Regions from separate parts of the Kineosporia sp. NBRC 101731 genome, predicted to be linked through region 3. Evidence: riboswitches for the same ligand, from Rfam matches in the RefSeq annotation. Region 3 holds a riboswitch; each other region holds the start of a gene.
The links. A riboswitch is a leader RNA that binds a small molecule or an ion and turns the genes downstream of it on or off. The one in region 3 is predicted to bind S-adenosylmethionine.
Positions count from the first base shown of each region.

Region 1 (7,136 bases), on a different contig from region 3:
GACGTCGGCCACCGAGCGGAAGCCCTCCAGGCCGTAGTCCCCGGCCGCCTTGCGCCACCCCTCCGGTCGTACCGCCGCCTGCTTGCCCAGCAGCGCGACGAAGATCTTCGCCTTCTGCGGTCCGTAACCCGGCAGGGCGTTCAGCCGCTTGTACAGCTCGGTGCCGGTGGTCACATCGCGCCAGACGGCCGAGGCGTCGCCCCCGTACCCCTCGACCACGGCCCGGGCCAGGTCCTGCACCCGGGCGCCCATCGACTTCGGGTAGCGGTGCACCGCGGGCGGCCCGGTCATGATCTCGGTGAAGCGCTCCGGGTCGGTCGCGGCCACGAGCTCCGGGTCGAGACCGTCGGTGCCGAGGCGGTCGGCGATCAACCGCGGGCCGGCGAAGGCCTTCTCCATCGGCACCTGCTGGTCGAGCAGCATGCCGGTGAGCAGTGCGAACGGGTCACGACCGAGCAGGTCGTCGGCTGCTTCCTGCTGAGCCAGACGGATCCGCAGGGTCACCGGATGCCCTGGTGCTCGTCGACACTGCTCATGGAGAGAGTGAAGACCTCACCGTCGTGACCGGAGTCGTCTAGCGGGGAACGCTGGTCGACCTTCACCGCCAGGACCGGGCAGGAGGAGTCGAGCAGGATGCGCTGGGCGCTGCCCCCGAGGATGCGCTTGCCCACCCCGGTACGGCGGCGCAGGCCGATGACGATCAGCTGGGCACCCGTCTCCTCGGCCACGGAGAGAATGTCGTCGGCCGGCTCGTAGGCGTCACGGATCCAGCGGATCTCGAGTTCGCCCCCGTCGAGCCCCAGTTCGGCGCAGACCCGGCGGACCTCGGCCTCCGGGGCGACCGGGGCCGGACGGCGATTGCCGAAGGGATCCACCGACGGTTGCTCGGAACTCACCACGATCAACCGGGTTCCGCGCACGCGGCACTCCTCGACGGCGCGCCGCAGCGCGGCCCGGCCCTCGGTCGTGGGCACAAATCCGACCAGTACTGGCATAGGAAACCTCCTGCCCGGGACGTTACCCCACCGGGCACCCGGACGACACCGGCAACGTACGGTGATCCCCATGGCCGGCGGCGATGGCAATGGATGGGTGACCTGCGGGTGCGGCCATCAGCACTGGGGCGTGTACGGAGCAGCCGGTCTGGCGCTGGTGCGCCCCGGTGCGCAGGGGCCGCAGATCCTGTTGCAGTTGCGGGCCGAATGGACGCACGAGGGCGGCACCTGGGGTCTGGTCGGGGGTGCCCGCGACAGTCACGAGACGGTGTCCGAGGCCGCCCTGCGTGAGGCCGCCGAAGAGGCGGAGATCGACCCCGCCCTGGTGACCGTCTCCGGCGAGTTCGTCGGCACGGACCACGGCGACTGGTCGTACACCTACGTGATCGGGCTCGCCGACCCGTCGTTGACCGTCGCCGATGTGACCCCGGAGAGCGACGCCCTGGAATGGGTCGACCTGGACGACGTGGCGTCCCGCACCCTGCACACCGCCTTCGCCCGCACCTGGCCGACGCTGCTCCAGGAGATCCGCGCCCGGCCGGCGCTCGTGACGGACCGGCCCCGCTGACCCGTCGGGCGCCCCGTCCACCGACCGTCAGCCGGTCAGCCGATCCGGTCAGCCGATCCGGTCAGCCGATCCGGTCAGCCGATCCGGTCAGCCGATCCGGTCAGCCGATCCGGTCAGCCGATCCGGGGAAGATCCGTGCGCCCAGAGCGCACGGATCTTCCCCGGTCTGCCGGATGTCTCGGCCGGTGGACCCCGCCTGGGCTCAGTGGGTGGCGAGGGCCTGCTGCGCCGGTTCGCCCAGCAGCTCGACGAGGATCTCCCCCACCCGCTCGACCTCGACCAGGAAGCCGTCGTGCCCGTACGGCGAGTCGATGACGCGCAGCGGGGCGCAGTCCGGGATGCCGGCGGCGATCTCGGCGTTCTGCCCCGGGGTGTAGAGCCGGTCGCTGGAGATGGCGGCGACGGCGGTGCGGGCGGTGACCCGCCCCAGCCCGGCGGCCACCCCGCCCCGGCCGCGACCGACGTCGTGCGAGTTCATCGTCTGGGTGAGCACCAGGTACGAGTTGGCGTCGAACCGATGGGTGAGCTTGTCCGCGTGGTGGTCGAGGTAGGACTCGACCGCGAAGCGCCCACCACCGCCGAGCGGATTCTCCCCCGGCTGGGGCAGACGGCCGAAGCGCAGGTTGATCTCCGCCTCCGACCGGTAGGTGGTGTGCGCGATCCGGCGGGCCACCCCGAGACCGTTGTGCGGGCCCTCGCCGGGCCCGGCACCGTAGTAGTCGCCGCCGTGGAAGTTCGCGTCACACCGGATCGCCATCATCTGCGCCGAGCACCAGGCGATCTGGTCACCGGTCGCGGCGGCGGTGGAAGCCAGGACGAACAGCCGTTCCACCCGCTCCGGCTCCATGATCGCCCACTCCAGGGCGCGCATGCCGCCCATCGAGCCGCCGACCACGAGGGCCCAGCGATCGATGCCGAGCAGGTCGGACAGCATCACCTCGGCGGAGACCTGGTCGCGCACGGTGATGTAGGGGAACCGGCTGCCGTACGGGCTGCCGTCGGCGCTGTGCGGGTCGGCACTGGAGGGGCCGGTGCTGCCCTGGCAGCCCCCGAGCACGTTGGGGGCCACCACGAACCAGCGGTCGGTGTCGAGCTCTCGCCCGGGACCGATCAGACCGTTCCACCAGCCCGGGGTGGGGTGGCCGGGACCGGCGTCTCCCGTGACGTGGCTGTCGCCGGTGAGGGCATGCAGGACCAGCACGGCGTTGTCACCCGAGGGCGAGAGCGTGCCCCAGGTCTCGTAGGCCATCTCGACGTCGTCGAGACGGCCGCCGCGTTCGAGCGTCACACTCCCGATCCGGGTGAACCTGCGGCCCCCGCGGGAATCTCCGGCCCGCCAGGCCCCGGATGCCGGCGGCACGGCGGGCACGGAATCCTCCTGCGTACTCATTCAGCCGACCTTAACCGCCCGGAATCCGGCCTCCAGGTCGGCGAGAATGTCGGTGATGTTCTCCAGGCCCACGGCCAGACGCACCAGCCCCGGCGTGACGCCGGTGGCCAGCTGCTCCTCCTCGGAGAGCTGGCTGTGGGTGGTGCTGGCCGGGTGGATGACCAGGCTGCGTACGTCTCCGATGTTGGCGACCAGGCTGTGCAGTTCGAGAGCGTCGACGAAGCGGCGCCCGGCCTCGACCCCACCGTTGATCTCGAAGGCCACGACAGCCCCGGCACCCTTCGGCGCGTACTTCTGGGCCAGCTCGTACCAAGGGCTGCTGGGCAGACCGGCGTAGGCGACCGACGCCACCTCGTCACGCCCCTGGAGCCAGGTAGCGACCGCCTGGGCGTTCTCCACGTGCCGCTCGATCCGCAGGCTGAGCGTCTCCAGGCCCTGGGCGATCACCCAGGCGTTGAACGGCGAGGCGGCCGGGCCGAGGTCACGCAGCAGCTGCACCCGGGCCTTGAGGATGTAGGACAGGTTCGCCCCGAGCGGGCTGCCGACGCCGAGGTCACGCCCGTAGACCAGCCCGTGGTAGCTGGGGTCGGGCTGGTTGAAGCCCGGGAAACGCTCCGGCTGGGCCGTGTAGTCGAAGTTGCCGCTGTCGACGATCACGCCGGCGATCGCGCCCCCGTGCCCGCCGATGTACTTCGTGGCCGAGTGCACGACCACGTCGGCACCCCACTCCAACGGGCGGATCAGGTACGGCGTGGCCACCGTGTTGTCGACGATCAACGGCACACCCACCTCGTGCGCCACCCCGGCCACACCCTCGATGTCGAGGATGTCCTGCTTGGGGTTGGAGATGGTCTCGCCGAAGAAGGCCTTCGTGTTCGGGCGCACCGCGGCGCGCCAGGAGGCGAGGTCGTCGGGGTTCTCGACGAAGCTGACCTGGATGCCGAGCTTCGGGAACGTGTAGTGGAACAGGTTGTAGGTGCCGCCGTAGAGGCTCGGGCTGGACACGATGTGGTCACCGGCCTCGGCCACGTTCAGCAGCGCGAGGGTCTCGGCGGACTGCCCGGACGCCACCAGCAGGGCCCCGACACCGCCCTCCAGGTTGGCCAGGCGCTGCTCCACCACGTCGGTGGTGGGGTTGTTGAGCCGGGTGTAGATGTTCCCGAACTCCTTGAGCCCGAACCGGTTCGCGGCCTGCTCGGTGTTCTCGAACACGTACGACGTGGTCTGGTAGATCGGCAGCGCCCGCGCACCGGTCGCGGGGTCGGGGCTCTGCCCCGCATGAATCTGACGAGTTTCGAACGACCAGTCGGCGCTCATGGGTACTCCTCCAGGCTCAGGGGCACAGGCCATCGACCCGTGCCCGGGCGGACCCGGAGGTCCGCCGGCAATGAGACGGGTCGACTGGTGTCGACCGCGCTTGCTGTCGCAACTGCGACGGCCTGGTCATCACCCGGGGCACCCCACCGCGGAACGAGGGTTGCCGACCAGCAAGCCGGGGCTTGTCGCTGGTACTCATGACCTAGGACTGCACAGTAATTGAGCGGACCGGGGTTGGCCCAGACCGTCTCAGGATCTGGACCGTTCAGGGGATGTCGTGCGGGACACATCATTCCGCGTCAGCCCGCACCGGAGCCTCCACCCACGGCGGGGCAATGCCTGCGGTACAGAGCATCTCGACCAGCCCGGCCAGACGGGGCAGGGGCTCGGGCAGTTCCGGGCCCTCCTCACGCAGCCGTTCCATCAGCAGCCGGGTCCGCACCCCGTTGCCCCGGTACCAGGCCAGCAGGGCCAGAACCGCCAGCAGGGGTGCGCGCTCGGAGGCTGTGCCCCGCCGGGCCAGCACTGCGAGAATCTGCTCGCCCCGGGCCAGCAGCACCCGGTCGGGCAGTTCGCTGAACAATTCCTCCCAGTAGCCGGACAGGTCGGGCGGAGACTGCCCCGCCAGCAACTGGTTCAGGAACCGCTGCCGGGTCGGGCCCGGTGCCGCCGCCAGCCGGACGAAGATCGCGTCGCGCAGGAACGAGTCGTGCAGCGGCCCCAGTGCCAGCTGATCGGTGTTCCAGCCCTTCGCTTCTCCCAGCAGGGCGTTCCAGGTACGCCACCAGATCCGGCGGGCCCGCTCACCGTGCTCGCCCGGCACCTCCGGCTCGCCCCCTTCCCCGACCGGCACGGCCTGCCCCACGTCACCGATCACGTCGGCCTCGCTCGTGGCCAGCCGGTCTCCGCGCAGCACGTGGGCCATCGCCACCCGGCTGGCCTCCACCTCGCTCAACGGCCGCCCGCCCGGTGGGCAGCACGACCCGTCCGGGCAGAGCATCGACCGGAAAGCGGTGGGCGTGACCCCGATGAGGTCGTACAGCCACAACCCGGCCCGCGCGATCCGCTGCGGCAGGGCCCGGACCACCATCGGGGGCGGCACCGCGAGCGCGTCCGGCACCGCGATCAGGGCGACCACCCGGACCGGCAGGCCGTCCTGCGCGTCCTTCTCCGGTTCTCCCGGCGCACCGCCGAAAGCGGCCGACGCCGGCCCGGTCAGGGCCTCGATCGCGGCGTCGAGCACAGCGGTCACCCCGGCTGCCTGATCACCACCGAACCAGACCGGGGCCATGTCGATGCGCAGCATCGAGCCGACCCGCCCCCGCGGGCCCTGCAGGGCCACCAGGACGAGGCTGTTGAGCGGCCGGAAGCCGAGGGTGTACCAGACAGCCGCGATCAGGTCGGCGGGCCCGGCTTCGTTCACGGTGAGGTCGGAGGAGGACATGCCACGACCCTGCCCGGGAGCCCCGGCCCACCGGACGGTCCCGACCACCCCTGTGGACAACCCCGGGGTCGTGCCTGCTGTGGACAGCAGGACCGGAGCATCGTTCAGAAATCGCGGAAGCACGGGCCGCCGGAGAGCTGCGCCAGCCCGCGCCGGTCACCGACCTCGAACCCGGCGGTGTGCGGCTGCGCGGTCGGGGTGCGGTACATCAGCTCAGCCGGGTCGTCCACGTGGTCCAGGCCGATCACGTGCCCGAACTCATGCAGCACCACGGCATCGATGCGGGCCTGCCCGTCGGCCCAGGTGGCCACCTCGGACAGGTGCTCACGATTGAGGTAGACCACTCCGCTGACGTAGCGCCGGGTGCCCGGCCCGGCCCCCGACACGGTGTCCGGGCCGCCGAGCCCGGCGTAGCCCTTCATGTGTGGGTACTCGGTCGGGTCGGTCCAGGCCACCAGCACCGGCGACCAGCGGTCCCCGTAGCGCCCGCGGTCCTGGGCCGGCCGGTTCACCGTCGGCGCCTCGTCGGTCGGGCCGTCGTAGGTGAACCGCAGCCCGGTGATCCGTCCGGCCTCGGCGACGGCCCGGTCGATCGCCTTCTGCCCGCCGGGCGGGGCACCCTCGCCGCGCACCACGTAGTGCACCGGCCGGCACGGGTCCCAGCGCACCGGGACGGCGGATCCGTCGTCCTGGTACTCCAGCAGCTCGTAGCCACCGGTGCCGGAGGGCGCCGGGGCCGGGGCGGCCAGCGGGGCGCTGGCCAGGTCCTGCGGCAGGGCCGGGTGCATGCCCTCTCCACCACCGCGCATCCAGCGTCCGGTGGAGTCGGAGGCGAAGACCAGGGAGATGCCGAACATCAGCACCAGACCGACGGTGAGGGCGGCCACCAGGAGGGTCGATAGGCGTGGCGCGCCGGAGGCGCCCGGAGCGCCCGCCGACGGCTCCCGACGGGCCGTGTCCATACCAAGGAGTTCGTCCGGGAGCCCGGGCCGCTACATCGGCCCAAAGGGTGGAACACCGATCACCGACGGGGAGAACGCGTGCCCCGGGCCTGACAACCGAACCGGGCGGACACGCGTCCTCACTGCTGTGAACGGCCTATCCGACCACCGCGGCATTGCCGCCCGCGCGCTTGGCCGCGTACATCGCCTCGTCCGCGCGGCGCAGCCATTCGTGCTCGTCGATCGGCGCGGTGCGCACGGCCACCCCGATACTCGCGCTGATGCGCGCCCCCGCCGACTGCGGGCAGTGGCGGATCGTCTCCTGCAGGCGCTCCGCCAGGGCCACGGCGCGCCCCTCCTCCAGGGCCGCGATCACCACGAACTCGTCGCCGCCCCACCGGGCGACCACGTCTTCCAGCCGGGCCGCGGTGCGCAGCGCCGTCGAGACCTCACGCAGCACGACGTCACCGGCCAGGTGCCC
Region 1 covers NZ_BSTC01000019.1:29,491-36,626, forward strand. The annotation lists gene QSK05_RS32665 (HhH-GPD-type base excision DNA repair protein) at 1-504, opposite strand, end outside; gene QSK05_RS32670 (universal stress protein) at 501-995, opposite strand; gene QSK05_RS32675 (NUDIX domain-containing protein) at 1,066-1,563, shown strand; gene metX (homoserine O-acetyltransferase MetX) at 1,766-2,953, opposite strand; gene QSK05_RS32685 (bifunctional o-acetylhomoserine/o-acetylserine sulfhydrylase) at 2,954-4,270, opposite strand; SAM riboswitch class IV at 4,362-4,473, opposite strand; gene QSK05_RS32690 (DUF4192 family protein) at 4,560-5,714, opposite strand; gene QSK05_RS32695 (matrixin family metalloprotease) at 5,819-6,676, opposite strand; gene QSK05_RS32700 (GGDEF domain-containing protein) at 6,813-7,136, opposite strand, start outside.
Region 1: it holds a riboswitch for S-adenosylmethionine, as region 3 does, so the genes downstream of both, QSK05_RS32685 (bifunctional o-acetylhomoserine/o-acetylserine sulfhydrylase) here and QSK05_RS09205 (nitrite/sulfite reductase) in region 3, are expected to answer to the same signal.

Region 2 (7,136 bases), 250 kb from region 3:
CGTGGCCCGACCGCTACCCGCCCTGATGTTCAGTGTGGCAACGGCTTTCGTCCTGGCGTTCACGCTGCCGGTGCTGAACGACGCACCCTGGCAGTGGCTCATCGTGCAGGGCCTGATCATCTTCGTGCTGCTGTTCTCCACGGCCGCCCAGCACTCCGTCCGGGACGCCCTCGGGACCTGGGTCCTGACCTCGTCGCTCTTCTACTGGGGGGTGCAGCCGAACGCCCGCAGCGGCTGGGTGGTCGGGCTCGGCGCCATCGCCCTGTTCGGGATACTGACCGGCCGCCTTCTGCGGGCCCGCCGGGATCTGCAGGCCCAGACCCAGGTGAGCGAGGAGGAACGGGCCCGCCGCCGGGTGCTGGAGGAGCGCGCCCAGCTGGCCCGCGACCTGCACGACATCGTCGCCCACCACATGTCCCTGGTCGTGGTGCAGGCCGAGACCGCGCAGTACCGGGTGCCCGACCTGGGCGACGCCGCCCGCGAGGAGTTGCTGTCCGTCGCCGAGACCGCTCGCAAGGCGCTGGTCGAGACCCGGTCACTCCTGAACGTGCTGCGGCGGGAGGACTCCTCGGCCCCGGAGGCTCCGCAGCCGGGCCTGCACCTGCTGCCCGAGCTGGTGGAGAGCACCCGCCGGGCCGGGGTCCAGCTCGACGCCGATATCACCGGTGACTTCGCAGGGCTCCGGGAAGGACAGTCCCTGGCCGCCTTTCGCATCGCTCAGGAGGCCCTGGCCAATGCCACCCGGCATGCCGGGGGAGCCCCCGTGCGTCTGGAGGCCCGGGCCGGCGAACACGACGTCACCCTGACCGTGACCAGCGGAGAGCCTGGCCCCGTCGGCGATCCCCCGGAGACCGGGCACGGCATCGTCGGCATGCGTGAACGGGCCGCGGCCGCCGGGGGCAGAATTGAGGTCGGACCGACGCCGAACGGATTCGTCGTGCGGTTGCATCTACCCAGCGACCAGAGCGACCAGGAAGAGACACCGGACCAGTGACACGGATCGTGGTCGTGGACGATCAGGCCATGGTGCGCGAGGGATTCTCCGCGCTGCTGGCGGCGCAACCCGACCTGGACGTCGTCGGCGCCGCCGCCGACGGACTCGAAGCCGTCCACGTGACCAGGGTGATGCTGCCCGACGTCGTCCTGATGGACGTCCGTATGCCCCACCTCGACGGCATCGAGGCGACCCGCCGCATCATGGCGCTGCCCGGTGACCGGCACCCGAAGGTCCTCATCCTCACCACGTTCGACCTGGACGACTACGTGTTCGAGGCGTTACGCGCGGGAGCCAGCGGATTCCTGCTCAAGGATGCCCGCAGCGACGAACTGGTCCAGGCCGTCCGCGTGGTCGCCGCGGGCGAGGGCCTGCTCGCGCCCACCGTGACCCGGCGACTGATCGAGGAGTTCGCCCGCCGACCCGGTGACCCGCGTCCGTCCGTGCGACTCAACGCCCTGACGCCCCGCGAGACCGAGGTGCTCACCCTGATCGCCGGCGGCCTGTCCAACGCCGAGATCGCGGCCCACCTGGTGCTGGGGGAGCAGACGGTGAAGACGCACGTCGGGCGCATCCTCAGCAAGCTCGGTCTGCGCGACCGGGCCCAGGCGGTGGTGACGGCCTACGAGAGTGGGCTGGTCCGGCCCGGCGGCTGACTGTTTCGTGGCATTGCACAGCTGGATCGGGCAAGCTCACCTCTTGAGATGAACAGCAACAGACGACTACTCGCAGCCGGCGCCGGTCTGGCCTCCGGTGTGTTCGCGCTCGGCCTGGCCCAGGTGATCGCCGGCCTGGTCTCGCCCTCCTCCGCCCCGATCGTGGCCCTCGGCGACGTCGTGGTGGCCAACGTGCCGCCCTGGCTGAAGAACTTCGCGGTCAGCACGTTCGGCACCCACGACAAGGTGGCCCTGCTGACGGTGGCCTACCTGGTCGCGGGCCTTCTCAGCGCCCTGGCCGGCCTCCTCGCCCTCCGCGGCCGGGCCGGCACCTGGCTCGTGCTCGCCCTCGGCGCCGTCGCGGCGCTCGCAGCCGCCACCCGGCCGGAGTCCACGGCGCTCGCAGCCCTGCCCAGCCTGATCGGGGCGGCGGCGGGCATGTTCGTGCTGCAGCGCCTCGTCGGCGTGATCCGGGAGTGGGGCCGGGCCGAGCCCGGCACCGCGGCCTCGTTGATCGCCGGGCGCCGCACCGTGATCGGTCTGGGTTCGGTGCTCGCCGTGGGCATCGCGACCGGCACCCTCGGCAACTGGCTGGGTGCCCGGCTGCGGGGTGCGACGGCCTCCCGCGACGCGCTCGAGCTGCCCGTGCCCGCCGATCCGGCACCGGCTCTCCGCAGCGGCGTCGAGGTCGGGGTCAAGGGGATGGAACCGTTCCTCACCCCGAACGACGACTTCTACCGCATCGACACGGCTCTGAGCGTGCCGTTGCTGAAGGCCGAGGACTGGTCACTGCGCATCCACGGCCTGGTCGAGCAGGAGGTCACGCTGACCTGGGCCGAACTGATCGCCGGGGATCTGGTCGAGCGGGATCTCACCCTGATGTGTGTGTCCAACGAGGTCGGTGGCGACCTGACCGGCACCGCCCGCTGGATCGGCCTGCCGATCCAGCCTCTGCTCGAGCGGGCCGGTGTGAGCAAGGACGCCGACATGGTGCTCTCCACGAGCTCCGACGGCTGGACCGCGTCGACCCCGGTCGAGACCCTGACCGACGGCCGGGACGCGATCCTGGCCATCGGCATGAACGGCGAGCCGCTGCCGCTGGAACACGGTTTCCCGGTCCGCATGATCGTGCCCGGGCTGTACGGCTACGTCTCCGCGACCAAGTGGGTGGTCGACCTCGAGGTCACCCGCTTCGACCGGGCCGAGGGCTACTGGACGCCGCGGGGCTGGTCGGAGCGGGGCCCGGTGAAGACCGGGTCCCGCATCGACGTACCCGTCAACGGCGAGAAGGTGGACGCCGGAACGGTCACCCTGGCCGGGATCGCCTGGGCCGAGCACCGCGGGATCACCGGCGTCGAGGTCCGGGTGGACGGTGGGGTCTGGCAGAAGGCCACCCTCGGGGCCGAGGACAGCGTCGACACCTGGCGCCAGTGGTACTTCGCCTGGGACGACGCCCCGAAGGGGTCACACCAGGTCCAGGTCCGGGCCACGGACGGCGACGGCACCGTTCAGACGGGCGATGAGGCCCCGCCCGCGCCGGACGGGGCCACCGGCTGGCACACCGTCAGCGTGACCGTCCGGTGACCCCTCTTCTTCACCTCAGAAACCGCACTCCGAGGTACCGTCGACCGGGTTGGTAGCGCCCCACGTCGACCAGCTCGGGGCCGGACGGTCGTCGTTCACCGGCGTCCAGGCTCCGTCGATCTGTTCGTACTGCAGCTTCTCCCCCTCGGTGACCAGGGTGCGCACGGCGTGCAGCAGACGCTCCACGTCGTCGCTCCGGGAACCCAGGCCCAGGCTGGCGCGCAACGCACCACCGGTGACACCGAGACGGTTCAGCAGCGGGTGGGCGCAGAACTTGCCGTCCCGCACCCCGACGCCGTGCTCGGCCGACAGGTAGACGGCCACCCGCGCGGCCTCGTGACCCTCGACGGTGAAGCCGACCACACCGACCCGGTCGGTGCTGTCCGACCAGGCGCGGAGCACCCGCACACCCGGGATCGCCTGCAGACCGTCGAGAAGCCGCGCGGACAGAGCCGCCTCGTGCTCCTCGACCGCGCCCTCGGGCAGATCGGCGATCGCCCGGCAGGCCGCGGCCAGGGCAGCGGCGCCGAGCACGTTCGGGGTACCACCCTCGTGCCGGGCGACCCCCGTGGTCCACACGGCCTGGCCCTGCGCGTCGACCGAGCGCACGGCCCCTCCGCCGGCCAGGTGCGGCTGCGCGGCGTCGAGCCAGTCGGAACGGCCGATGAGCACGCCGGAACCGAACGGCGCGTAGATCTTGTGACCGGAGAAGGCGATGTAGTCCACGTCCAGCGCGGCGATGTCGACCCGGCGGTGGGGCACCAGCTGGGCGCCGTCCACCACGACACGGGCGCCGTGCGCGTGGGCGATACGGGCGATCTCGCCGATCGGCAGGATCTCTCCGGTCACGTTGCTACACCCGGTCACCGCGACCAGCGCGGCCGGGCGTTCGGCCAGCGTGGCCTCCAGCGTGGCGACGGTCTCGGCCACCGTGCTCGCGGTCGGGATCAGGCGATGACGGCGGGCGGTCCAGGGCAGCAGGTTGGCGTGGTGCTCGACGTCCAGCACCACCACCTCGCCGGCCCCCGGACCGTCCTGCGGCACCGCACCGGCCAGCAGGTTCAGGGCGTCGGTGGTGTTGCGGGTGAAAACGGTCAGGTCACCCGGGCGGGCCCCCACGAAGGCACCGATCGTCTGCCGAGCGCTCTCGTACAGCGCCGTGCTCACCTGCGAGGCGTACCCGGCGCCGCGGTGCACGCTCGCGTAGTACGGCAGCACCTCGGCCACGTGGTCGGCCACGGCCTGCAGCGCAGGGGCGCTCGCGGCGTAGTCGAGGTTGACCGCCCGCGCCGTGCGGCCCCCGGTGCCGTTGCCGGCCAGGGGAGCGGCCAGGTTGCCGCCCACCACCGGCAGCAGCGGGCCGATCGGGAGACGAGCTGCGGTCGGCGGGGTCGTCGTACTCGTGCTGGGACCGGTGATCTGCAGGGTGCTCTCCGTGGTCGTGGGCTCGCTGGCCCGGGCGGACTCGGGCGGCGTGAAGGTGGAGATCCCACCGGCCGGCGTGGCGACACCCAGGTTCGCCTGGCGGTACCGGGTGTTGCGGAAGGACGACGATGCGGACATGGCAGTGCTCCTCGGGTCTGGGACCCGGGTGCAAAACGGGTCCGCGCTTGCGGCGAACCATCTGGTTGCCGCCAGGTCTTCACCCGGAGCACCCCACCGCGGAGGAGGGTTGCCGACCAGCAAGCCGGGGCTATGCGCTGGTACTCATGACCTGCGTCCACAGTAAGCGACGAATTCACGACGCTCAAGAGGTGGATGCCGCGGTCTCGCCCTGCGAGACGCGGGCCCAGGGCAAGTGTGACGGCCTGAAGGAGAGAGGTGAGGGAGATCCACGGGGGGCTCCCGTTCGAGTAGATGGCCGTGTGCCGAGATGCCTACCGGGCCGACGACCTGGTCCAGGGGCGCTGGAGCGGATGTTCCTGGCGGCGTGAGTGCCCGGTCCGGCCGTCAAGCAGTGCGCCATCATGGGCTTCGGTACGTGGAAGAGCACCCCGTAGCTGAGGTCTCGGAGATCCTGCGGGATCCGCAGGGCGCGGTCGAGCGACGGACGTCCGATGCGGTCGCGCAGCCGCGAAAGCTCCTCGGCTACGAGAACAACCATTCAGCGGCGCCTTTCGTCGGCCCTTCGAACGAACTCCACCGTGACCGGGTCCGAGGAGGCCACCGATGTCGCTCCCCGAGCAGCTGAAGCATCAGTATGGCGAGCAGTTCTCGCCCGGGCTGTCGGCTTTCGACCGGTCCGGGAGCGCCGTCGGCGCGGCGATGGTCTCGGACCTCTTCGCCGACCTACACGCACGACGGCGACGCGCTGATGATCGATCGGCGTGGAAGACTGTCGAGCGGATCACGGTGGTGGCCGGTCACACCTCACCGATCGATCTGAAGCTCCTGGCGACTCATGGGGCTACCGTCCGCTTCCCTCGAACAAGCCTGTTCCGGGTGCCCGAAGGGAAGGCCGGCAGCGCCGCCGCCTGGACGATCGACGACGCGACCGTGGCCCTGACCCGGGTACCGGTCTCGCGTCTGCCGGTCTGCCGGTGGTCCGCCGACGTACTGCTGGCTGACATCCCGCAGCAGCCGGCGCACACCACTGAAGTGCGCGAGGGGGGACTCGAACCCCCACGCCCGAAGGCACAGGAACCTAAATCCTGCGTGGCTGCCAATTACACCACTCGCGCGCTGAGGACAGCCTAGAGGTTGCCGGACCTTCGGGGCGACGCCGTATTCGTACGGGCTCCCGGTAGGCTGGGTGACACCCGCTGACCAGCATTGAGGAGTTCTTCGTGGCCAAGCTCGAGGTCGGCGACACCGCACCATCGTTCACCCTGACCGCCGCCGACGAGTCGACCGTCTCGCTGTCCGACCTGGCCGGTCGGCGCGTCATCGTCTACTTCTACCCGGCCGCGATGACCCCGGGGTGCACCAAGCAGGCGTGCGACTTCCGCGACAGCCTCGACGCGCTGCAGGCCGAGGGCTTCGCCGTGGTCGGCATCTCGCCGGACAAACCTGCCAAACTGGCCAAGTTCGTCGAGCGGGACGCCATCACGTTTCCCCTCCTGTCCGATCCCGGGCACGAGGTGCTTGAGTCGTACGGCGCGTGGGGCGAGAAGAGTTTGTACGGCAAGACCGTTGTCGGCGTCATCCGGTCCACCATCGTGATCGACGCCGAGGGCAAGGTCGAGCTGGCCAAGTACAACGTGAAGGCTACGGGGCACGTCGCCTCGCTGCGCAAGGCCCTGAAGGTCTGACGAGAGGCTGTCATGAGCGACAAGAAGTCCGGGGGGAAGAAGCCGGCCGGTTCCGGTTCCTCCGACAAGGCGCCGAGCGGTTCGCCCACCGAGCTGGAGCTGCAGATCCAGGCGCGGCGTGATCACCTCGCCGCCACGATCGACGAGCTGACCACCCGGGCCCAGCCCAAGGAGATCGCGCGCCGAAGTGCCGCTGCGCTCTCCGACCGGTTCCAGACCGTCACCCACACCCCCGAGGGCGAGCTGCGCAGCGAGCGCGTCGCGGCGGTGGCCGGTGCGTTCGTCGTGGTCGCCGGTGCTCTGATCTTCATTCGTGGCCGAGGCTGAGGTGAGCTCCTTCTCCACCGAAGTTCCCCCGGGCTCCCCGACCAAGCTGCCCATCCGCATGCTGAACGACCGCCTCCTTGTCTCCATCGACAAGGAGGCCGGTGAACGCCGCTCGAGCGCCGGCATCGTCATCCCGGCCACGGCTTCCGTCGGCCGCCGTCTGGCCTGGTCGGCCGTCGTGGCCATCGGACAGCACGTACGGCAGGTCCAGATCGGTGACCGGGTGCTCTACGACCCCGAAGACCTGTCCGAGGTCGAGCTGCACGGCGAGCAGTACATCCTCCTGCGGGAGCGTGACATTCACGCTGTCGCGGCTCCCCGTGT
Region 2 covers NZ_BSTC01000002.1:200,835-207,970, reverse strand. The annotation lists gene QSK05_RS08130 (sensor histidine kinase) at 1-994, shown strand, start outside; gene QSK05_RS08125 (response regulator) at 991-1,650, shown strand; gene QSK05_RS08120 (molybdopterin-dependent oxidoreductase) at 1,699-3,234, shown strand; gene QSK05_RS08115 (aminotransferase class V-fold PLP-dependent enzyme) at 3,250-4,797, opposite strand; SAM riboswitch class IV at 4,836-4,949, opposite strand; tRNA gene QSK05_RS08110 (tRNA-Leu) at 5,834-5,915, opposite strand; gene bcp (thioredoxin-dependent thiol peroxidase) at 6,021-6,485, shown strand; gene QSK05_RS08100 (DUF3618 domain-containing protein) at 6,498-6,812, shown strand; gene QSK05_RS08095 (GroES family chaperonin) at 6,871-7,136, shown strand, end outside.
Region 2: it holds a riboswitch for S-adenosylmethionine, as region 3 does, so the genes downstream of both, QSK05_RS08115 (aminotransferase class V-fold PLP-dependent enzyme) here and QSK05_RS09205 (nitrite/sulfite reductase) in region 3, are expected to answer to the same signal.

Region 3 (7,136 bases):
GGTGCGCAAATATGTCGCGATCTTCGGTGCGGTGCGCGGGGTTCCGACCGACGTGATGAAGGTGGTGCTGCTGTCGCGGGTCGTTCACCGCAGCCTGGTGCAGGGCCGGCTGAGCGACGGCACCGACCGCAAGGTGCTCGAGGCGCAGGCCAAGGAGCTGCGCCACGCGTTCGACGAGGCACTGAAGGGCATGGACCTGCGTCTGCTGTCCGCCGCCATCGGCGACGGGCTCTCACAGGGTCGCAAGCTCACGCCCGCCGCGGTGAAGTTCGCCCGTCAGACCTTCGGCACGTCGGCCGACGAGCCGGTGCGTGACGCTGAACTGAAGCCCGACGGTGAGGTCGGCGAGAGCGCCGAGCGGGTCGAGGAGGCCCTGAATCGTCCCGAGATCCAGGTCATTCTCGAGCGTTTCGACGAAGAATTCGAGAAGGCCCTCCAGCACGACTGAAGACGAGGTGAGCACCTGGGGTGCCCACCTCGTCCTCAATGCTGGGTCACTGGTGAATACCGCACTCGGACTTGGCCCGGCCCGCCCAGCGGCCGGCGCGGGCGTCTTCGCCGGGAGCCACGGCGCGGGTGCACGTGGAGCAGCCGATCGATCGGTAGCCCATCTGCAGCAGGGGGTTACTGAGTACCTCGGGGTGCGCGTCCTGGTAGTTCTCCACGTCTTCGTCGGTCCACGACGCGATCGGCGCCAGCTTGAGCAGGTCGCGCTTGGCGTCCCACTGCACGACCGGCGTGTTCGCCCGCTCCGGCGACTCGGCCCGGCGAAGACCCGTGGCCCAGGCCCGGTATCCGCGCAGTGCGTTGTTCAGCGGTGCCACCTTGCGCAGGGCGCAGCAGGCGTCCGGGTCGGTCTGCCAGAGCTTTCCGCGCTTGGCCTCGTGCTCCTCGACCGACTCCTTGGGCCGGATGCTGAGCATGCGCAGCGGGTAGGAGTGCTGCACGGCCTGCGCGGTGCCGATCGTCTCGGCGAAGTGGTAGCCGGTGTCGACGAAGAGCATGTCGGTGCCGGGCACGGCCCGTGAGGTCAGGTGCGCCAGGGCGGTGTCGCCCATCGACGCGGTGATCACCAGGCCCTTGCCGAAAGCCCTCCCGGCCCAGCCCAGAACGGTGAGCGGGTCGGCGCCCTCGAGCGCCCGGGAGGCCTCCGCCGCGAAACCCGGCGCGTCTTCCTCCAGTGCGGCCGCGACGTCCTCGGGCCGGCTGATCAACGATCCGATCATGGCTGTCACTCTCCAGTGCGGGGGCCGGGGGAGGTACCCGCGTGAGTGGAATGCGTATCAGGGATGGAAGGTTCGAGCTGCTCCGGACGGTGCAGTCCGTGAAAACTCAGGCTGAAGACACGAAGGCAGCTACGACAGTGCCAGCCTCCGCGGGTCAGGCCCTCGACCGAGCCGCCGGCCACCGGTCGCAGGTCTTCCTCGCCGCAGAACGGGCAGCAGTACGGAACGGCTCTCGCGGTCTCGCTCATGCCGGCCTCATGAAAGATCGGCTTCCTCGGCCCGGACGACCCAGGAGGCGAAGGTCTCGTCGTCCTTGCGCTGGGCCAGCCAGCGACGCACCATCCGCTCGACGTAGTCGGGCAGGTCGGTGGCCGTCGACTTCAGGCCCCGCACCTTGCGGCCGAACCCGGCGTGCACGCCGAGCCCGCCACCGAGGTGGATCTGGAAACCGTCGACCGTCTCGCCCTGCGGATCCTGCGGGTTGGGGAGCTGCACACCCTTCAGGCCGATGTCGGCGATCTGGGCGCGGGCGCAGGAGTTCGGGCAGCCGTTCATGTTGATCGACAGGCTGGGCCCGTCGAGCGTGAACAGCTCCGGCACGTCGGCCAGCCGGTTCTCCAACTCCGCGACCAGAGTGGTGGCCGTGCTCTTGGTGGCCGTGATCGCCAGCTTGCAGAACTCGATGCCGGTGCAGGCCATCGTGCCCCGACGGAATGCGGAAGCCCTTGCGGTGAGACCAATTTGGTCGAGCGCGTCGAGCAGATCGGGCACCTTGGAAGCCACCACGTCAAGGATCACGATCTTCTGCTGCGGGGTGAACCGCACCCGGTCGCTGCCCGCCGCCTCGACCGCGTCGGCCAGCTTGGCCAGCACGTCACCGCTGACCCGGCCCACGATCGGCGCGACCCCGACGTAGAACTTGCCGTTCTTCTGCCGGTGCACGCCGACGTGGTCGTGCCGGCCCTCGGGGAGTTCCGGCGCCGGGCCGTCGATCAGCTTGCGGTGCAGGTACTCGTCTTCCAGCACCCGACGGAAGACCTCGGGGCCCCAGTCGGCCATCAGGAACTTCAACCGGGCCCGGTTGCGCAGGCGGCGGTAGCCGTAGTCACGGAAGATCTTGATCACGCCGTGCCACACGTCGGGCACCTCGTCCAGCGGGATCCAGGCGCCCAGGCGCTTGGCCAGCATCGGGTTCGTCGAGAGGCCACCACCGACCCACAGATCGAAACCCGGCCCGTGCTCGGGGTGGTTCACCCCGACGAAGGCGATGTCGTGGATCTCGTGGGCGACATCCTGGTTCGGGTTGCCACTGATCGCGGTCTTGAACTTCCGCGGCAGGTTCTGGAGATCCTCGTTACCCACGTACATCTCGCGGATCTTGAGCATCGCCGGCGTGCCGTCGATGATCTCGTCGGCAGCCACTCCGGCGACCGGCGAGCCCAGGATCACGCGCGGGGTGTCTCCGCAGGCGTCGATGGTGATGAGCCCGGCATCCTCGAGCGTGGCCCAGATCCGCGGCATGTCCTCGATCCGGATCCAGTGGAACTGGATGTTCTGCCGGTCGGTGACATCCGCCGTGTCCCGGGCGAACTCGGTGGAGATGCCGGCCAGCGTGCGCAGCTGGTGCAGATCGACCGCACCGCCGTCGGTGCGCACGCGCAGCATGAAGTACTCGTCGTCCAGCTCGTGCGGCTCCAGGGAGGCAGTGCGGCCGCCGTGGATGCCGGGCCGCCGCTGGGTGTACAGGCCCCACCAGCGCATCCGGCCCCGCAGGTCGTCACCGGGGATGCTGTCGAAACCGCCCTTGGCGTAGGCCTCGACCCGCTCGCGGACGGCCAGGCCGCCTTCCTTCGCCTTCCACGCCTCGTTCGGCGTGAGCGGCGTGGTCTCGCCCAGGGCCCACTGGCCCTCCGAGCGCTTCGGCCTGGGCGGGAAGGCGATACCGGCGCCGGACGGTTCGGTGTCGGTGCTCACGTGCGGTTCCTCCGAGTAATGACAGGTGGCTTTCAATAGCTGTGGTGTCCCAGGACCGCAGCCGTCACCCGGCCGGCGCCGCCATGGGCGCGAACATTCCGGGAAGGTGACGGATCAGTAGTCGATGGCGACGAGCGCGGGTGCTGATCGGCGGATCCGGTGGATCTGATGGATCACCGACAGGTCGCGCTCGCGGTCCTGAGCAGGTCGACGTAGGTGCGCTTCGTCAGGTTCTGCCTCGTTGCACCGTTGACTCGCATGTTTCTCCTCCATCGGTCCTGGCGGTAGCACCGGGCCCTGCACCCTCTGGGGTGGGGTGGTTGCTGCGGCTTCGTCGAGCCAGGTCTCTCAGCCGCTCTGGATGGTTTTCTTGACCGTACGTTCACATAACGCGATCGTCAATGAGCAAGTCCAGGATTTGGGACGACCCAAGCATCCCTTTGGTCTGACGGCCGCGTTCACGGGGTGCCCGCGCTCAGGAAGAACCAGCAGCCTGCGGGCCTGATTCCCTGATCGGCGCCGATCACGGTGAGGGCCCACCGGGTTACGCAGTGGTGTCGCTCACATGTGGGACAGGTGTGTGACCTGGGGGCCCGGCTCATACTCGGCTCATGCTCGGCGGAGACCCGAGTTCGGCCGGACTGATCCAGGACCGATCCAGGACCGATCAGGACTGATCAAGGAGCGCGCGATGGGGCGTCTGCAGAGCACCGAGGGCCTGACCGACGACCAGAAGGAGATCCTGAAGGCGGTTCGGGTCTTCGTGGACGAGCAGATCCTCCCCGTCGCCACCGAGCTGGAGCACCGCGACGAGTACCCGGCGAAGATCGTCGAGGGGATGAAGGAGATGGGGATCTTCGGTCTGATGATCCCCGAGGAGTACGGCGGCCTGGGGGAGTCGCTGCTCACCTACGCCCTGGTCGTGGAGGAGATCTCCCGCGGCTGGATGAGCGTCTCCGGCATCGTCAACACCCACTTCATCGTGGCCTGGATGCTGGTGCAGCACGGCACGCCGGAGCAGAAGCAGCGCTACCTGCCGCGGATGGCGACGGGGGACCTGCGGGGGGCCTTCTCGATGTCCGAACCGCACTGCGGGTCGGACGTCGCGGCGATCCGGACGCGAGCCGTGGTCCAGGAGGGTGGCGGCTGGGTGATCACCGGGCAGAAGATGTGGCTCACCAACGGAGGCTCCTCGAGCCTCGTCGCCGTGCTCACCAAGACCGACACCGGCGCGTCCTCCGTCTACCGGAACATGACGACCTTTCTGGTCGAGAAGGAGCCCGGTTTCGGCGAGGTGGCGCCCGGTCTCACGGTGCCGGGCAAGATCGAGAAGATGGGGTACAAGGGCGTCGACACCACCGAGCTGGTCTTCGACGAGTACAGGATCGAGGACGCGTGTGTGCTCGGTGGGGAGCCCGGGCGCGGCTTCTACCAGATGATGGACGGTGTCGAGGTGGGCCGGGTCAACGTCGCTGCGCGAGCCTGTGGCGTGGCCCTGCGCGCGTTCCAGATCGGGATCGAGTACGCCCAGATGCGCGAGACTTTCGGCAAGAAGATCGCCGAGCACCAGGCCGTTCAGTTCCGGCTGGCGGAGATGGCCGTGAAGGTCGAGGCCGCGCACCAGATGATGGTGATGGCGGCCCGGGTGAAGGACTCCGGGGCCCGTAACGACCTGGAGGCCGGGATGGCCAAGTACCTGGCCAGTGAGTACTGCTCACAGGTGGTGGAGGACTCGTTCCGGATCCACGGCGGCTACGGCTACTCGAAGGAGTACGAGATCGAGCGGCTGTACCGCGAGGCCCCGATGCTCCTGATCGGCGAGGGGACGGCCGATATCCAGCGCATGATCATCGGCCGCCGCCTGCTGGAGGAGTACGGCGTCAAATCCTCGTGATCATGTGCGGATTCGGCTGTCGGGACAGCGTCGTCTCGACCTGCGGCGGCCGATCCACCGACCTACCGTGAGCGCATGGCTACTGCGACTTCTTCCACGAACAGCAAGGAACAGCTCTCGACCACCCAGGTCAGCCCGAACACGCCGGACGCCTTCGAGGGCACGCCGACGTTCACGGTGCCCGGGCTGACGCTCGACGAGGGTTCCGCGACCGCCGCCGTGCTGCAGAAGATCCTGAACACGTACAACGATCTGCACCTCACGCTCAAGCACGTGCACTGGAACGTGGTCGGCCCGAACTTCATCTCGGTGCACCAGATGATCGACCCGCAGGTCGAGGCCGTGCGGGGTTACGCCGACGACGTCGCCGAGCGGATCGCCACGCTGGGCAGCTCGCCCCAGGGCACTCCGGGTGCGCTCGTCGAGCAGCGTGACTGGGACGACTACTCGATCGGCCGCGCCGGTGCGATCGAGCACCTGGCCGCCCTCGACGCCGTGTACGTCGGGGTGATCACCAGCATCCGTCAGGCTGCTGAGGACACCGAGGAGCTCGACGACGTCACCAACGACCTGCTGATCGGTCACCTGCACGAGATCGAGCAGTTCCACTGGTTCGTGCGGGCGCACCTGGAGAACGCCGGCGGCCAGCTGAGCACCCAGGGCGTGAAGACCGAGAAGGGTGCCGCGAAGGCCGCCACCTCCTGAAGTTCAGCTCTCGGCGATGGCGGAAACTCCCGCGGTGACCCCGTACGTTCAACGCTGAGAGCTACGTGAACAGATCCCGGCAGTCCCTCGGCGCGGATGCGCCGGGGGCCCGGGATCAGGGAGAATGATCGTATGTCGAACCTCAGCCCGCTCCGGGCCCAGTCCCAGCCGGGCCTGCCCACACCGCCGCGTGGCGACACCATCGCGCAGTACGCCACCTACGCCGAGGCCCAGCGTGCGGTCGACTACCTCTCCGACAACCACTTTCCCGTGCAGGCCGTGACCATCGTCGGAGTCGACCTGCAGATGGTCGAACGGGTCACCGGTCGTCTGACCTACTCCCGCGTGGCCGTGGCCGGGCTGCTCTCGGGTGCCTGGTTCGGTCTCTTCGTGGGTTTGCTGATCTCGCTCTTCGGTACCGCCGAGAGCTTCAGCATTTTCGCGGCCATGCTGATCGGCGCGGCGTTCGGTGGGCTGTTCGGGCTCATCTCCTACGCCTTCACCGGTGGGCGGCGCGACTTCACCAGCACCAGCCAGATCGTCGCCGGCGAGTACCGGGTGCTCTGTCTCACCGAGCAGGCCGGCCCCGCCCGTCAGCTGCTGAACAAGCTGGCCGAAGAGGGTGGCCCGCGTAGCCAGCCCGCGCGCCCTGTCACCCAGACAGCCCCGGCCCCCCAGCCTTACCCGCAGTCCTACCCGCAGCAGCCGCCGTATCCCCAGCAGCCGCCGCAGGGCCAGCCGTGGGGTCAGCCCTGGGGCCAGCCGCCCGTGAGCTCGCCGCCGCCGGGTCAGCCCGGTCAGTACGGCCAGCCCGGTCAGTACGGCCAGCCCGGTCAGTACGGCCAGCCGGGGCAGTACGGTCAGCCGGCTCCGCAGGACCAGCCTCCGCCGCCGGTCAGCGGTCCGACCTACAGCGAGATGATCGACCGCAAGAAGGCCGAGGAGCGCGAGGCAGCCGAGCGTGAAGAAGCCGAGAAGTACCGCCGCCAGCAGGCTGAGCGGGAAGCGGCCGAGCGGCGAGCAGCCGAGCCACGGGCGACCCAGGAGCAGCCGCAGGCTACCCAGCCGCAGCCGGTCCAGCCCGACCCGGAGCAGTAGGCAGTAGTTCCGCGTAGGGGGGCGTCTCCGATCCAGGAGGCGCCCCCCTACGGCGTTTTGGCCCCACCCCCCCTTTCCGTGATCATGCAAAATCTCCCCGGTGTTCTAGAACTCTGACCGCGTGTGTTCTAGAACTCTGGGGAGGTTTTGCATGATCACGAACAAGTATTTTTTGGGGAAGGTCGGCCTGGTCACGGCGGGGTGGGGGTGTTGCTGACGGAGGGGAAAAGGGTTCGGTA
Region 3 covers NZ_BSTC01000002.1:449,537-456,672, reverse strand. The annotation lists gene QSK05_RS09215 (hypothetical protein) at 1-448, shown strand, start outside; gene QSK05_RS09210 (phosphoadenylyl-sulfate reductase) at 495-1,226, opposite strand; gene QSK05_RS09205 (nitrite/sulfite reductase) at 1,482-3,200, opposite strand; SAM riboswitch class I at 3,467-3,568, opposite strand; gene QSK05_RS09200 (acyl-CoA dehydrogenase family protein) at 3,892-5,094, shown strand; gene QSK05_RS09195 (Dps family protein) at 5,170-5,799, shown strand; gene QSK05_RS09190 (general stress protein) at 5,932-6,897, shown strand; gene QSK05_RS09185 (P1 family peptidase) at 7,089-7,136, opposite strand, start outside.